Regions from separate parts of the Halobacillus ihumii genome, predicted to be linked through region 3. Evidence: riboswitches for the same ligand, from Rfam matches in the RefSeq annotation. Region 3 holds a riboswitch; each other region holds the start of a gene.

Region 1 (4,127 bases), 1.9 Mb from region 3:
CCTGAGCGGTCAATCCTTTGCTGAGCAGCTCCAACCCCTCGGGACCATAAGCAGGATTGGCAAAAGCTTGTGTGGCAACCGCACCAACTCCGGCCTTTGCCCATGGGACGACAGCTCCGACGCCTAAGAATTTCGATTGAACGGCAACCCCTAGTTCTTCTGTTTCTGGATCAAATCCTACAATAGAATACGTTGCAATAATGTTTGATTCGTTCATCGTCCTCTACTCCCTTCCTACTATACATTTATTCGACCTTTTTTAACGATTTTCCTTTCTATTTTTACTGGAGAAAAGAAAAAACCTATTTTCATAGCGCGAAGCTGTGAAAATAGGTTCCTGGTTTACGAACGATTGAGCAGTAAAGTCGGCCGCTGTGAGAACAGCAGACATAATACAATCGCACTCACGATAAACGCTGGCAGCATATATCCACCATTATAAACTAAAGAGTACAACCAAACTGGCTGACCTTCTGGGGCAAACTCTCCATAAAAGACAATCCCTGCTACAAAGTGTCCGAAGAAGCGGAACAAACTGCCGATAAAAGCGCCTAATATAATCCAGACTGCCAATTTCTTAATCTTTCTCGAGCGAGCTGCCTCCCATACCGGCTTGGCAAATAGTCCAGCAAGCCCAATCACACCAAACGCTACAAAATAATCAAGAAACGTTTGCAGCGGTGTCAAAATATAAGCCCCTAATAAAATTTGATAGAAACCGAGCAGCAGCCCTGTCAATACGCCGCCGCCGAGTCCCCATCTGAACGCCATGATAAATACGGGAACCATCGCAAACGAAACTGAGCCTCCCTGGGCCCAAAGTTTAAATGAAAGAAATGGAATAATATCAAGTAAGATGGCCAATGCCGAGAATATCGCTACCTCAACTAGAAACAACACACGTTTACTTCGCATCACTTTACCTCCTTTTTTCCACACAAAAAAGCGATGCCACAGGGAAGCTTCCTGATGGAGGAGTCCCGTTGCATCGCCATCAAAAAAGCCACCATCCCTACGTCAGTATTAACTGACAGGTTCGAAGGGTCTGAACAAGTCTGTTCACTCTCAGCATAAAGCTCCCCTTGAAGGCTTATATTCATTCGCTCTTTTTGCTATGAGTCTATTATAAAGCAATCTCAAGATTCTATCAATGACTATGACAATCCAGGCAAACAGCTCCTCTATTTGACAAAAATAGAATAAAGTCATAAAATTTAAATCGTAATAATTACTATTTAAAAAAAGGAGAATGGTCATTGGCTAAACAAGCTATGGTACAAAAAGAACGCAAACGTCAAGTGACGTATGAAAAGTATAAAGAAGTACGGCAGCAGCTTAAAGCTGAAGGGGATTACGAAGCATTGCGCAAACTACCAAGAGATTCTTCCCCCACTCGCCTTCATAATCGCTGTGCTGTTACAGGAAGACCTCATGGGTATATGAGACAGTTTGGACTATCGAGAATTAAGTTTCGTGAACTTGCCCATAAAGGTCAGCTTCCTGGTGTCAAAAAAGCCAGTTGGTAATAAACTCAGAAGCCTGGTTCAGCTTCTGAGTTTTTCAGCTGCATCCTTCTAAGTGAAACTTCTGACCGAAAGTTGTATAACAATATCAGTTCATTCTTTCTAGAATTTCATAGTCTTTCGTTTTATAGATTGTTATATCGTTATCCTCACCAAACTCAATTAAATGGTCATACGCTTTGCGGGGTTCGAGGACAGCTAATGGAATGTGGATTCCTTTATTTACTTTTATAAAGGCAGCTTTATGAGACCAGCCGACTCGTGTAAATTTTAATTGATTTATTTGACTGGGATAAAGTTCCTTTTTCATGATAGTTTTTTTGAGGAACATTATTTGATATACTAAATGGTCTTGCTGTATTTCAAATTCAAACCGAATAGAAGCTATACTTACAGCTAATAGTAAAACTAATAAAAATAGTAATAAAGAACCTCCATAACAACCTTCCAATATATTCCATAACATCACGATAATGAAAATAGTAAGAAGTGACAGCCTTTGCGGTCTTACCTTATATTTGATTTATCTCACCTCTTAAAACTACTTACTTTACTACCCGGTTTTGTGACCTGGGAAGAGCACTCCTCCCTTATGACTCCCTTTTAAGATACCCCTAAAGGTTTCCAAGAGGCTAATCAAAACAATTCACCCTCACGTTAACAATTTTGTAAAAAGGCACCGAATTGTTTATGACGAGAAATCCTTTGCTTATCAATAAATATGATTACCTCAACACTCGCCACTTTTCAGGGAGATCTATCATTATGATTTTCTTGGGAGTTCTTCAAAGTTCTTGGTATGATCCAAAAACCTATGATAACCCCTGCTATACTACTCCCTATTAAATGATCAACTTGTATTCCCTCATCGTTAATTAGTGTGCTTAGTAATAACGAGAAGACAGCCATAAGAGCAGCAGAGGCAAGGCTTAAAACAATCCGTTTTTTCAAATTCATATGATGCCTCCTAATAAAGAATTCAAGCCACCGCTTTGTTCCTTTAATTGCCTACTTCGACTTATATATTCATGCTGCTCCTTTATTCCATTATTACGCCCGTTCATATTAACTTTCCTTTCCTTAATCCAATGCGGTGCGAAACTCTTCAGCATTAATATAATTAATGCTTGTGACTTTACCTTCTTCATTAGTCTGTGCGTGACCCTTAACCTTCTTCGTTTTACTTTGATTACTTTTACTATTCGTATAGGACACTTTCACAGTGAACTCGTAATAATTTTCTTTTTCTTCAATCTTTATATCATCAACTTTCAACTCATAATTAGGATGTGCCATGGATAAGAACCTCAATGGCCCAGCAAGGTTTACAAAACTCTCAAAAAAATTTTCGCTTAAATAGGGTTTAAAAGTTTTTCGATACTCAGAAACACTCTTGGCAAACTTTTCAAAATCTTCGTTAGAGTAGTCCAACATCCTTTCCTGTTCCTTGTTGGGTCCAGTAAATAACTTTTCTATAACAGTCCGAACATTTTGCTCGCCTTCGCTTTTCTCTGAACTATTTCCCGTCTCTTCGGAGTTTGTACAACCTACAACTACTAGTATAATTCCTAACAACATCAAAGGCTTAAAGTATTTCTTGGTTTTTTCCATTAAATAACATCCTCCAATTCTCTGATTTACATTTTAGAGATTCCGCTAGCAAGAATGCTAAATAAGAAACTGATGGTTGTTAAACCAGCAACAGGTATGGCAAAACCTTTGTTATTTTTAAATTCATAAGCAGCTACAAATACCCCCGCCACACATAAGACCAACCATACAGGAGTAAAGATTCGCTCTGCTATGTTCAAAGGTAGTAAAGCGTAAGACCCAGTTAAGAAAAGCAACCAATTAATAACCAGCAGTCCCAAAACTCCGTATGAAATTTTTCGAGGTGCTGCCCCCTTCTCATTCCTTTTAACAGCCATAATTGCGGGAATAACGAACGTCAAAAATATAATCGCTCCTACAACTACACCAAATATTAGTGAAAATGTGATTACCATCACTCCTTTGAATTGATGACAATATGAAGCACCCTCACTTTAACATAAATAACCAATTTAGCTACCAAGTGTAATTCAATTATATGGCCCTATACATAAAGAATGAGCACAATTCATTATTTCAGAATCGTGCCCCAATACTGGAAGACTTGAAATCGAGATATTAGATAACCCTTCAATCTAGCCCCCTTAATTCAACGACCCTTCCGATTAAATCCACTCATTTCCATGTTCACGAATGAATTTAACTTCCTTTTCATAATGTTCAAGATTTCCCTCGTCTATCATTTTTTGAAAAGCACTGTCCCTTTCATTGGCTTTTCTTCTCATATATTTACATAATCCTTCTAATCGCAACAATACCATTTCTAAATAACCCTCTTCCATTCCTTCATTAGAATAGGAATCAAAGAACAATTTAACTCTTTTTTTAATCCGTTCAGCATCATGTACAGGATTATAATAAACTGCCTCACCTGTTTCGGTATAATAAAATCTACTTAAAGGAATACATGTGTAAAGGGTGTAAGCTATATCCCAAAGTCTTGGACCAGGAGCAGCAACATCAAAGTCAATAATACCTACAGGCTTTTCTTTA
Region 2 (4,127 bases), 670 kb from region 3:
ATAGTCATTTGACCCATCCTTTCTTATATTCTTCAAGTATTCCTTGTACATCATCCGCTTCAAGCAAACCTGAAATAACCGCCGCTCCTGCAACTCCTGCCCTTTTTAACTCTGACATATGCCTCGGTTTGATTCCACCAATGGCGATGACGGGCACCTTCACAGCACTTGTCAGTTCATGTAACGCTTGTAACCCCTGTGGCTTTTTGCCCCTTTTTGATAACGTTGGAAAAATGTGACCGAACATCACATAGTCAGCTCCCTCAAATTCAGCTTGCACAGCCTCTTCTATTGAATGTACAGACTTTCCAATTCGCAAGTCAGGGAAGCTCTGCCGGACCTCATATACCCGCACCCCTTGTCCGGAGAGCTGGACGCCACCTGTCCCTAAACTACGGGCCATATCCACTTGGTCATTCACCACAATTTTCCCGGATGCAAACCCTCGTTTCTGCAAATCGTTTATTCCTTCCGCCACAACATCTGCAGGCTTTTGCTTTTCCCTGAAATGAACAAATACATCTTCACCTTGAAGGGGTTCGATGCTGTCGGCAAACTTCTTAACTGGCCAAATACCATTAGAGATCACATGAAATTCCATCTCTACACGATTTGCCAATCTTTCATAACGGGTTGATATCCTTTGGTTTGAAGCAGTTTACGAATCTCCTCTACAGAACGTTCATCGGAAATCTCAAACTGACTTTGAGTGTCCTCTGTTTGAGCATAACCGCCAACCTCAGTCGAGGAGGAAGCTGACATTTTTGTCACCCCTAGTGGAATAAGTGCATTGCGTAATTGAGGAGTTTCACGCGTTGATAGGACAATACCTGCCGTTGGTAAAAATAATCTGAACGCGAGCATAGCTTGGACCATATTTTGATCCGTCACATGAACCTCTGGTTGAAAACTGCCTGCATTCGGCTGAACCCGCGGAAATGACATGCCAATTTCTGTCTCTAAGTATTTATTTTGAAGATAATGCCCATGCAATCCGGCGATATAACTTTCTTTACGCCAATCATCAAGACCAAGCAGAGCTCCGATCGTGACAGACCTCATCCCAGCCTGACATCCTCTCTCAGGTGTATCCAATCGATACTTGTAAAATCGCTTCGGGCCTTTTGTATGCAGGTTGCGATATATCGTTTCATCGTAGGTTTCTTGAAAAACCGTCAGCGTATCAATTCCGCTCGCTGTCAATTTTTCATAATCGTCTCGATCCATCGGCTGAACCTCAAGCCCCACTGAAGAAAAATACTTCTTCAGCACCTTCATAATTTTTGTTAAGTAATCAACAGATGAATGAATACGAGATTCTCCCGAAAGGATAATAATTTGTTCGATCCCCATCGCTGCAATCGCTTGTGCCTCTTCCTCTACTTCTTCCATTGTTAAACGCCTTCTAGGAAAAACGTTATCGACACTGAAACTGCAGTATTTGCATGTGTTAACACAGTAATCAGACACATAGAGCGGCAAAAACAACTGCATCGTATAGCCGAAGTGCTGCAATGTGGCTTGATGTGCTTTCTGAGCCATATCTTCTAAATAACCTTCCGCAGCAGGAGACAGTAAAGTGAAATAATCCAACTCCGTAAGTCTGTCTTTTTGTAAAACCTTTTCGACGTCAGTCGTAGTGACTTCTTCAAACTTTGTGTGAATCGGCTGGTCTTTCAGCTTTTCATATACGTTATAAAAACTCATGATTGATCACCTCCTGTAGGTGTTAAAAATCCGGTCAGCGGCGAGGAGGCATTCGCTTGAATCGATGATGGACCAAGGCCTGTCGTATAAGCCAATCTCCCGGCTCTAACTGCCATATCAAAAGCCTTTGCCATAGCCACGGGGTCCGCCGCCGTTGCTACCGCTGTATTCACAAGGACTGCATCTGCCCCCATTTCCATCGCTTCCGCGGCTTCAGACGGCTTCCCAATCCCTGCATCCACTACAATGGGCACATGAATTTCATCAATCATTATCCGAATCATTTCCTTCATGCGGATTCCTCTATTGGAACCAATTGGAGAACCCAGCGGCATGATGGCTGCTGCTCCGGCCGCTTCCATGCGCTTTGCCGCCATTAAATCAGGACTCATATAAGGCAGGACAACAAACCCTTCGTCCACCAGCATTTCCGTTGCTTTAATCGTTTCCTCATTATCGGGAAGCAGGTATTTTTGATCAGAAATCACCTCGATTTTGACCCAATTGCCCATTCCGCTAGCCTTTCCAAGCCGGGCAATCCGAACTGCTTCTTCAGCTGTCCTTGCTCCTGAAGTGTTCGGCATTAAGGTCGCTTCATCAGGGATATCGCTGACGATATGTTTGCCGGAACCGCTTAAATCCACTCTTCGTATGGCGACTGTCACCACTTGTGAATAAGACTGTTCAATCGCCTTCCGCATCTCACTGTGGTCCGCAAACTTCCCTGTTCCTGTAAATAAACGACTTTCGATTTCTTCCCCTGCGATGATTAACGGATCCTTCATGACATCTCCTCCTCGTTAATTTTTCAAAAGCCCCCAATGGACAGCTAGACAATAAAAAAAGCTCACCCGGCACTAGGGTGAGCTTCGAATTACTTTATGCAATACACGATACATGCAGTTTCCTCGAAAGCTTCCCTACGCTGGTTCTAACCAAAATCAGGTTCAAAGGGTCGGAATTATTCCTCTCAGCCACATGCCTGGCACCCCTAGCTTTTCCTATTCAATTTGTTGAGAATTATTTGAACTCGTACTTAAAGGATAGCAAAACTATTCCAATTTGGGAACAGTCCTCCTTGGATTTTTTTACCTCATCACACTGCCACCGGAAATTTTCATAGACTCACCGATAATGTTACCAGCTGCCTCGGACAACAAAAACACAATCGCATTTGCCACTTCTTCAGCCGTAGATATCCTCCCGGAAGGAATCCCGTCTTCCGCCACCTTTAACTGCTCCTCAAAACTTCGATTATTCCGCTCGCCTTTTGTGGCAATTGAGTCCCTGCCCATATCGGTATCGACATACCCCGGACAAACAGCGTTTACCCGAATGTTGTGGTCTATCGCTTCTACAGCGAAGGATTGAGTGAATCCTGTTATCGCAAACTTCGAGGCACTATAGGCTGTGTTTGCATGCGTACCACGGATTCCTGATAAAGAAGATAAATTGACAATGGCCCCTGCCTTTTGAGGCTTCATTTTTTCATAGACAAGCTGTGTAAAAAGTACAGTAGAAAAGTAATTTAACTCCATCACCCGACGAAGAGCCTGTTCTGTTAAAGTGTCGAGAGTACCACCTCCGACAACGCCTGCAGAATTAACGAGTCCAGTAATCGGCCCGTTCTCCTTCACTGCCTGTTCAACTAAGTGATTTCGATTTTTCTCATCATTAAGTTCAGCAGGATGCACATATACATGTACAGACTCGTTTAACTGTTCACATTCGTCCTTAAGCTCGTTTAAATTCTTCTCTCTCCTGCCAGTAATCGTCACATAGGCCCCAGCTTGAACAGCAGCTTTGGCTGTGGCGCGCCCAATTCCTCCTGTAGCACCAGTAATTAGTATGTGTCCTTTCTTAAGAGCTTCACTTGAAAAAATAGCAGTCACAAATTCCGCCTCCTTTTCAGCTATGTCTTTCAGTACCTTTTTATACGAGTTATGAAACTGTCTATATTGCATTACAATCACGCGAAACCGTACAATAGTCTTATGTTACTAGAAAGGAAGATTTTATGGATCGATCAGTAGGATTTTGGAAGCGCCTTGGTGCTAATGTACTTGATTCCGTCCTTGTAATAACACCAATTGCCATATTAGGTATGATTCTGTTTGGCTGGGATTTCGACAGTTCATACACCGACCTTGTCATCCTTCCCTATTCATTAGTAGTACCCGTTCTTTGGAAGGGATATGTGGTAGGGAAAAGAATTATGGGCATCCGAATTGTGAAAATAGACGGAAGAAATGTTGGGCTCTGGACGATGTTCATGCGTTTAATCGTGGCTGGCCTTGTTTATGTGTTAACACTTGGAATCGGACTCATTGTCAGCGCCTTTATGGTTGGACTCAGAGAAGATAATCGTTCCATCCATGACTTCATCGCAGGCACGTATGTTACGGAAGCAAAACCAGGAG
Region 3 (4,127 bases):
ATCGTTCCGTCTAGTTCACGAGGATAAATGCCATTTATACCATACGTCAGCGTACTTTTCCCGCAACCGCTCGGTCCTAATAATAGTAAACGCTCCCCTTGGTCTATTGAAAAACTAACATCTGATAACACTTGGTCATTTCCTTCTTCAAATTGGAGATGAAGTTGACGGACATCAAGTAACTTCATGCTGTTTTCTTCCTTCGCTGTTCTTTACCAAGAGCAAAACCAGTTAATACTCCCGTTTTTGCCAGAGCATCACTAATGGCCTTCCCTAACACACCAGAAATCAAGGCACCACTTATCATCCGAACGATAAGCATACTAAGAATGTATCCTGTTCCAAATACAGCGTACCCGGAACGAAAGTACCCCCATACAAAACTAAAGACAGCCGCTCCGACACCAGCCAGCATTAATACAGCTAGATTGTATGATTTATATCTGGTTACAGCAAAAGCAGCCTCAGCCCCGAGCCCTTGGATAATCCCTGTGAGAATTAAAATCGGACCCATTGCATTTCCAAGCAGCATTTCTACTGTAGCTGCAATCGTTTCAGATAAAAACGCCGCTCCCTTTTTACGAATAATATAAGCCGCTACAATCGAAACGATAAACCAAATTCCGAAAATCAGGTCATATCCAATTGGGCCAAATAGTCCTGCCAGCAGCTTTCCAACAGGCAAAAAGGCTAAATAAACAACGGCAAATACTACGGAAAGCACGGACATCACAACAATTTCTTTCAGTTTCCAGTTTTGCAGTCCCATTTCACTTTCCTCCTTTTACAGACGGACTGTTTGCAGAAATCGTAACCGTCATGACCGTATGAGGAGATCCTTGCTCTTCAGTCTGTTGAAATACTTGCTCTAACCCATTAAACACTCTGTTTCCATCCCCGTCCAAACGTGTCGAGTAATGAGCCTCACTCACCTCAACTCCTTGTTTCTTCATGTCTTCAATCTGACTATAAATAACATCCATATAGTTCCCGCCGCCCATAGGGTATAAGGAAAACTTGGCGGCAGCCTCTTGATCAATCAGACCACTTTTGGATGCATTTTGTGCTAGATTGTCCTCTGCCATGTACACATCGCCAGCCGAATCTCCCGGGCATCCTATTGAATAAGTCGCTTGAAATACTACATGTTCTCCTGTTTTTGCCGCTTGTAAAAATATTGCTTTCGTTACATCAAACACATGAATCATCTGCCCTCTAGCTGTGGTGGTGACATCATCTGTCTTCATCCAAACTTTCGATGTGTCCACTTCATTTAGCGAGGACTTAATAATCTCCACAAAACGATCAGACATCGGGTAAATTGAGAATGAACTTCCTGCAATTCGATTAGCAGATCCACAAACTTCACTCATGTTTATACTTCCTCCTTTTTTAATAAACACAAAAAAACTGCACCCCGTGGGAGTGCAGCTACGAACGTATGTATATATGTGTACCATTATCATTCTACGATCGACTCCACTTCCCCACGCTAGTATTATCTAGTTCGGGTTCTAAGGGTCAGAAACAGTTTCCTCTCAGCCGCGTACGCAGCTCCCCTAGTGTTTTTAACGGTATGCAATTTTTTCACACTTCTATCGTAATCAATGATTATACATTTGTAAAGCCTATTCTTTATCCCTGACAAGCTCCTGAACTTCTTGCACTAACTGCTCAAGTTCGTGCAATCCCTGGTCAGGGCTTGAGAAAAATACCCGTTCCATTCTCTTAGTAATATCTGTTGGTTTAATATTCATTAAGTCTAAGGTCTGCTGCTGCCATTTGAAATCAGGATGATGAACATACATGCAATTTAATCCAAATAAGATCCCCATCAAATGATGCTGCATCACCGTCATAACCGAATAAAATATCAGCCAGTCTTCTCGTTCCAGCAAAGCTTGCCGATTCTTCCACTGATTTCCGAAATCAGAGTAAGCATCAATCATCACATGCCCCAGTTGTTCAGGGTACACTTGTACTTTGGCCTTGAAACCATCCATCAACTCAGCGCCAGCTACAGGAACTCCGTAGTGAATCGAGGAAATCAAACATTGGCCTTCTAAACTAATGTCAAATTCTTTTGTTACCCGGTGGATTACTTCACGAATCGTTGCAGTGAGAAAACTGCTTATTTCAAATTTAACACCCTCAAGCTTAAAGGTTTCAGACCATTCATCATCTTCAAATCCATAGAAATCTATTAACTCGCCATTTAACTGGTCAATTACTGATAACCGGTCTTGATCTGTCGGCCCCTCGGACCATAGGACGTTCAACTCAATATCAGAGAAATCATCTTCCCATCCACGTGCAACAGAACCGGCAATATAAACAGCTTCCACCTTAGTATTTTGCGCATATACCTTCGCTGCTTTTCTTGCTAATTCTTCAAAATTTATCACTCAACCCCACCGCCTTTTACTCACTTCCCTCAACGGGTCTTAAAAAGATGCATCCATCCTAATTATAAACACAGTTATCTATCTCATTTTTCTTTCATATAAGTTACTCCGGGCTACTTCTTGACACCCATTGTAATCAAATACTTTTAGCATTGGCTGATTTCGGTAACTCGTAGAGCCCATATAATAATCAGCTCTGAACTCATCCCGTAGAACGGATAAGGCTTGCCGGTGCAAAGCCTTGCTTTTCCCTTTCCCCCGCTCCTCAGGAATAAGGCCGAAATAAAAAAACCGCCCTTCTCCTGTTGTTCCAGGTTCAATATGCGGCATCACTACTCCTATGGGCTTAGCACCTTCATAGACCATTTGACATGTATGCCTATAGTTAGGACCGAGTTCTTTTTCGACACTGCTAAACTGTTCATCCATCGTTAAACTCGAAGAAGCATTTAATGAACCTTCCCTAGATTGAGACCATACCTGTTTAAAAGACTCTTCCATTCCTTCTTCTAATACTCGTAAAGTAAACGGTTCTTCTGTTCGACTTATGTCTGATAGGTCTCTTTTCACAGAAACCGTGATATCATGCAGTGTAAACCCCTTTTTTGCCAGCTGCTCTTCTACTTCTACTGAAGGAGAGGGCAACAAAATAGAGAGGGTGGCAGCTTTTTTATAATGATCATCATGAATAAGGTACTCTAACAAGGTAAAGAGCTGCTTTTGTGATAAATGAGTGAGGTTCTCTACTATTGTAAAATTCTCTCCCTCAACAAATTTTACTTTTTTATATAGATTCGATCTATCTAAGGTATTTTCCTTCATAGTATCCTCCTCAATAATCAGAATTATTATGGAAGCCAAGCCTATCCTTTTCATCACCCTTGTTGGATACGATACAATAGGATTGTAAATAATGGAAAGGATGAGGAAAATGAACAGGGAAATACAACTGATTCAAAGACCGCACGCGACCCCCGCCCATGAGCACTTTCATATTGTTGAGGCTGATGCACAGCAGCCCGGAAATGACGAGGTACTAGTTCAACTGCTGTATGTATCGGTTGATCCTTATATGAGAGGCCGCATGAATGATGCGAAGTCGTATGTTGCCCCATTTCAATTACATGAACCTATCGAAGGCGGCGTTGTTGCACAAGTCGTCGAATCAAACACAGAAGCATTTTCTGCGGGTGACATTGTTACAGGTTCGCTTCCGTGGAGAGAAGTGACCGTAGCCTCTGCTGACTCAATTAGAAAAGTGGACCCCTCTCTAGGTTCTGTAACTACTTCCTTAGGAATTCTAGGAATGCCTGGTCTTACGGCTTACTTTGGCCTCATTGATATCGGGCAGCCAAAAGAAGGAGAAACCCTTGTCGTTTCTGGAGCTGCCGGAGCCGTCGGTTCTACTGTTGTTCAAATCGGGAAAATTCTCGGCTGCCACGTAGTCGGAATTGCAGGCAGTGATGACAAAACAAGCTATATTGTAAATGAATTAGGAGCAGATGCAGCAATCAATTATAAAGCAGAAGATGTGGCTGATTCGCTCCAGCAATTCTGCCCTAATGGTGTAGACATTTACTTTGATAACGTCGGAGGACAGATATCTGATCACGTCTATCCTTTGTTAAATAAATTTGCACGTATTACACAATGTGGTGCAATTGCTTCTTATAATGTTCCTAATGATCAAGGGCCGCGCATTCAAATGCACCTGATCAAATC
Region 4 (4,127 bases), 1.3 Mb from region 3:
CATTCGGAAGGAGCTTTATCGATGGCTTTCTTAGCCGCCTTCCCTACGGCCTTCTTCACAGGTTTAGCGCTCATTAAATCCCTCCCTTCCAAGGGTGGCTCATGATTACTTCTTGGCTTCAAGCAATGCATTTAATTTTTCTTCAATCCGTTCGAGATTTTCATTTAGGTGTTTATTTTCCTCTTTCAATTCCTTGTATTGTTCTGAATAGTCCTGTTCATTTGTGTCTTCGCTTGACGTTTTGTCTTCTTCTGATTCCTCTTTTTCCTGGCCTTGACCGAGCAGTTTCCCTTCATATTTACCCCAGTATCCTGCAGCTGTCTGCCTTAAGGTGATCATAGCCTGCTCGGTTATGATTTCCTGTGCGGTTCTTCGAAGTTCCCTGCCAGCACCTTTGAGCACCTCAGATTGCCCAATGCGACCTGCTACTTTTTTGCCTGTTTCGGGACTTGCCAATAGCCCCATGCTGGCTCCGACAACTCCGCCAACCAACGCCAGATTCATAGAGTTTGCAGACTCAGCAGATTGCTCCTGCTGATCTTGTGAGTTTTTATTTTGGGTTTCTTGCTGCTTCTCATCATGTTGACCAGATTCGCTTTTTTCTTGACTCGCCATTAGCTTCACCTTCTTTCAACTTTTGCTAGGTAAACATTGATTTAGATGTTTAGAAACTGAATTGAGTATCACGTTCGCCCTGTGGTTCCATCATGCCTTCCTCTTGCGCCTCATCACGCAGTAAACCAACAGCGTTGGCATATCGTAACCATGTATCTACACTCGCGATCACGACCCTTGCCTCAACAGTGAGAATTTCAATACCTACCAGGGAAACTCTCGCATAGGCATCAATCACAATTCCTTTGTCGAGAATTCTGTCAATGACTTCCGCAAGACTTGAACTGTCTGCACTTTTTTGGATACTCATTTGTGATTCTCCTTTCAAAAGTTAATCACTCAAAACGACTTCTTCATTTGCTTTAGTGGACAATAACACCTTTTTCTACACTTAAAACCTTGACCGCTTCATAAATTACAAATATTTCCATGTATTTCTCAAATTATTATGTATAGCCTTATGGTTGTAATATGATAAAAGCTATAAAATCAGCTTATTTGAAGGTTCGGATTTAGTAATAATACAAACATAACAATTGGGTTACATTTCTGATTATTTGACTGCTTTGACAGCCGGATTGGCTGCGAATTGTTCCTGAAAACCTTTTTCCACAAAAAAAACCGCCCGATTACTCGAGCGGTTTGAGAGGGGGGGTGTTTTTTAAAACTCAACTTCATCCTGATTTGTCACAACTAATAATGTTTTGCCTTTATCTAATTCCTCTTCCAATTGTTCAGCCTTGGAAGCATCAAATCCAATTTCTTTCATCTTAGATCTTAATTTATCACCTTTACCCCGGAACACGTTTTTAAGGGCTGTCCCAACACCCGTAACTTTCACACCCATCTTATTGGCATCTGTTTCTTTTCTATTTCGCCTGTCATGATCATTATCATGATCCAGAATAAAGATGTCTTCATCTCTGATTCCATTATTTCTAAGTTTATCAATGGATGCGCTCAACTGATCATCGTCGTGAAATACTTTAAATTTTGGTGTAGTCAATCTAATCGCCTCCTTGAAAAGGTGGTTACCCGGTTTAAAAATAACTTAAACAGAGGCAGTATAATTATGCCTGGTGACGAATTTCACATTAGAGTCTAACGTAGTCATAAGCCAGGATCATTGACGAAGCTGGGAAGGTCCGGTCAATAAAACACGCTATCGTTCGCTTTTCTTACGATTACCCGTTGCGTTCTGAGCGTTTCCTTTCAACTTATCCTTCTTCCCTTCATTTTGCATTCTCTTGTTATCTGAAGCATTTCCAACTTGATCCTTTACTTCACCTTTTGCCTTGCTGACGGCTCCTTTAACTTTATCTGAATATCCTTTTCCTTTACTCATGTTCTATCGCCTCCTTGCAACTATATATAAACGATATTAGAATTCGATAAACTTTTTTGAAAAAGAATTTTAGTAAACTCTCTATTCGTCCTATAAACTTCACTTCCCCTTGATAATTACCTGCATCTATGGCACAGTTTAAAAGACAACGTGTTAACAAAAATGAATAGATTGAATGTAGGGGGACCAGTGCAGCTGGTTGAGATTGTATCCGTAATAGATACTGACCCTTGGAACCTGATCTGGTTTAAACCAGCGTAGGAAACATATGAAACGAACCTTCGTTTATTAGTAGATATGCACCCTAGGTATGGTACCAGGGTGCTTTTTTGATGCTCTTAGACCCCTGATTCCAATAACATTTCGTGTTAACATACCATCTTTTTTTAAGGAGGAAACCGAATGAAAAAGCTTTTATTACTTTTTAGTACATTCCTTGTATTAGCCGCTTGTTCAAGTGGTGAAGAAAATAACACGGCCTCTAACACAGGTGAAAAACAGGAAGTAAAACTTGTACTAGATTGGACGCCCAACACGAACCATACTGGACTTTATGTGGCTCAAGCTGAGGGATACTTTGCAGAACAAGGCTTAAATGTTGAAATCATGCTGCCCGGAGAAGCTGGGGCAGACCAGCTCGTTGCCTCAGGTAAAGCAGACTTCGGGATTAGTGCACAGGAAACGTTAACTGAAGCCCGCATTCAGGGCGTCCCGGTTGTGTCAATTGGAGCTATCATCCAGCACAACACTTCAGGGTTCGCTTCACCTAAGAATAAAGGCATCACCTCACCTGAGGATTTCGAAGGGAAAACATACGGCGGCTGGGGCGCTCCCGTTGAAAAGGCAGTACTCTCTTCATTAATGGAAAAGGATAATGCCGACGTTGAAAAAGTGAACATCATTAATATGGGGAATACTGATTTCTTCACAGCTGTTAAACGAGACGTGGACTTCGCCTGGATTTACTATGGCTGGACAGGTATTGAAGCTGAGCTTCGCGGTCAAGAATTGAACATGATGTACTTAACAGATTACTCTAAAAAACTAGATTACTATACTCCCGTATTAACGACGAGTGAAAAGATGATGAACGAAAATCCTGAGACTGTTGAAGCCTTTATGGCTGCTGTATCAAAAGGATATCAGTTTGCAATTGATCACCCAGACAAGGCAGCCGACATTTTAATCGAAGCTGTTCCTAACCTCGACCCCGAACTCGTTCGTGCCAGCCAAGAATGGTTGTCTCCTAAATATCAGGCGGATGCAGAACGCTGGGGGCAGCAGGATATAAAGGTTTGGAAGAACTATGCGGAATGGATGTACAACCATGATTTACTTGATAAGAAGTTAAAGGCTAAAGAAGCTTTCACCAATGAGTTTTTACCGAAAAAATAAATAAATTTAAAAGGGAGGCCAATAACATGGCTAATTCACTTGTAAGTATTCAGATCCTGCCGAAAACGAAAGACGGAGAAGACGTCATCCCCTATGTTGATCACGCTATTTCGATCATCGATGCATCCGGATTGAACTATGAGGTTCACCCTCTCGAAACAACAATTGAAGGCAACCTGTCAGAAATTTTACCTTTGATTGAAAAGATGAATAACTCCATGGTGGAGAAAGGTGCCCATAACGTCATCTCTCAAATCAAAGTGCTTTACCAGCCAGACGGAGCGTCCATGGATTCTCTGACGGAGAAGTATCGTTAATGAACAAGCTGATTCATAAAGGATGGAGACCAGGATTGGTCCTCATCCTTTTGCTAATCCTATGGGAGGCGGGCAGTCACCTATTTGAGGTGCCCGACTGGCTGCTGCCTGCTCCCTCTTTGATTTGGCAGGAAGTCATCAAAGGCTGGCCCCAGTACTCTCATCATCTGTTTTCGACAATTCAATTGTCATTGCTGGGATTTGTCATTGGATCAAGCTTCGGAATGTTTGTAGCCATCATCCTGCACATGATTCCGAGTTTACGGAAAGCCTTTTATCCGTTGATCATTTTGTCGCAAAACATTCCGATCATCGTGCTCGCGCCGCTGCTCGTTATTTGGTTCGGATTTGGCTGGCTTCCGAAAGTCATCGTGATCGTACTCGTTTGCTTTTTTCCTATTGCCATTGCAACGATGGATGGTCTAAGGCAAACCAATCAGGAGCTCATCCACTAC

Evidence for each region. A riboswitch is a leader RNA that binds a small molecule or an ion and turns the genes downstream of it on or off. The one in region 3 is predicted to bind thiamine pyrophosphate.
Region 1: it holds a riboswitch for thiamine pyrophosphate, as region 3 does, so the genes downstream of both, thiT (energy-coupled thiamine transporter ThiT) here and G6R08_RS08685 (YkoF family thiamine/hydroxymethylpyrimidine-binding protein) in region 3, are expected to answer to the same signal.
Region 2: it holds a riboswitch for thiamine pyrophosphate, as region 3 does, so the genes downstream of both, G6R08_RS11990 (thiazole synthase) here and G6R08_RS08685 (YkoF family thiamine/hydroxymethylpyrimidine-binding protein) in region 3, are expected to answer to the same signal.
Region 4: it holds a riboswitch for thiamine pyrophosphate, as region 3 does, so the genes downstream of both, G6R08_RS15100 (ABC transporter substrate-binding protein) here and G6R08_RS08685 (YkoF family thiamine/hydroxymethylpyrimidine-binding protein) in region 3, are expected to answer to the same signal.

Annotation. Positions count from the first base shown of each region.
Region 1 is NZ_CACVAO010000001.1:3,627,829-3,631,955, reverse strand. It holds gene G6R08_RS18160 (DUF1028 domain-containing protein) at 1-217, opposite strand, end outside; gene thiT (energy-coupled thiamine transporter ThiT) at 343-915, opposite strand; TPP riboswitch at 993-1,093, opposite strand; gene rpsN (30S ribosomal protein S14) at 1,257-1,526, shown strand; gene G6R08_RS18145 (hypothetical protein) at 1,612-1,833, opposite strand; gene G6R08_RS18140 (hypothetical protein) at 2,271-2,480, opposite strand; gene G6R08_RS18135 (hypothetical protein) at 2,604-3,134, opposite strand; gene G6R08_RS18130 (hypothetical protein) at 3,161-3,529, opposite strand; gene G6R08_RS18125 (phosphotransferase) at 3,740-4,127, opposite strand, start outside.
Region 2 is NZ_CACVAO010000001.1:2,396,369-2,400,495, reverse strand. It holds gene thiS (sulfur carrier protein ThiS) at 1-8, opposite strand, end outside; gene G6R08_RS12000 (thiamine phosphate synthase) at 5-589, opposite strand; gene thiH (2-iminoacetate synthase ThiH) at 604-1,707, opposite strand; gene G6R08_RS11990 (thiazole synthase) at 1,704-2,492, opposite strand; TPP riboswitch at 2,608-2,710, opposite strand; gene G6R08_RS11985 (SDR family NAD(P)-dependent oxidoreductase) at 2,796-3,599, opposite strand; gene G6R08_RS11980 (RDD family protein) at 3,725-4,127, shown strand, end outside.
Region 3 is NZ_CACVAO010000001.1:1,726,961-1,731,087, forward strand. It holds gene G6R08_RS08675 (ABC transporter ATP-binding protein) at 1-188, opposite strand, end outside; gene G6R08_RS08680 (ECF transporter S component) at 185-763, opposite strand; gene G6R08_RS08685 (YkoF family thiamine/hydroxymethylpyrimidine-binding protein) at 771-1,373, opposite strand; TPP riboswitch at 1,468-1,571, opposite strand; gene G6R08_RS08690 (nucleotidyltransferase domain-containing protein) at 1,629-2,405, opposite strand; gene G6R08_RS08695 (hypothetical protein) at 2,484-3,227, opposite strand; gene G6R08_RS08700 (NADP-dependent oxidoreductase) at 3,337-4,127, shown strand, end outside.
Region 4 is NZ_CACVAO010000001.1:3,050,091-3,054,217, reverse strand. It holds gene gvpQ (gas vesicle protein GvpQ) at 1-74, opposite strand, end outside; gene gvpT (YtxH domain-containing protein) at 106-615, opposite strand; gene gvpA (gas vesicle structural protein GvpA) at 665-925, opposite strand; gene G6R08_RS15110 (YflT domain-containing protein) at 1,277-1,621, opposite strand; gene G6R08_RS15105 (CsbD family protein) at 1,778-1,960, opposite strand; TPP riboswitch at 2,130-2,241, shown strand; gene G6R08_RS15100 (ABC transporter substrate-binding protein) at 2,363-3,355, shown strand; gene G6R08_RS15095 (thiamine-binding protein) at 3,382-3,672, shown strand; gene G6R08_RS15090 (ABC transporter permease) at 3,672-4,127, shown strand, end outside.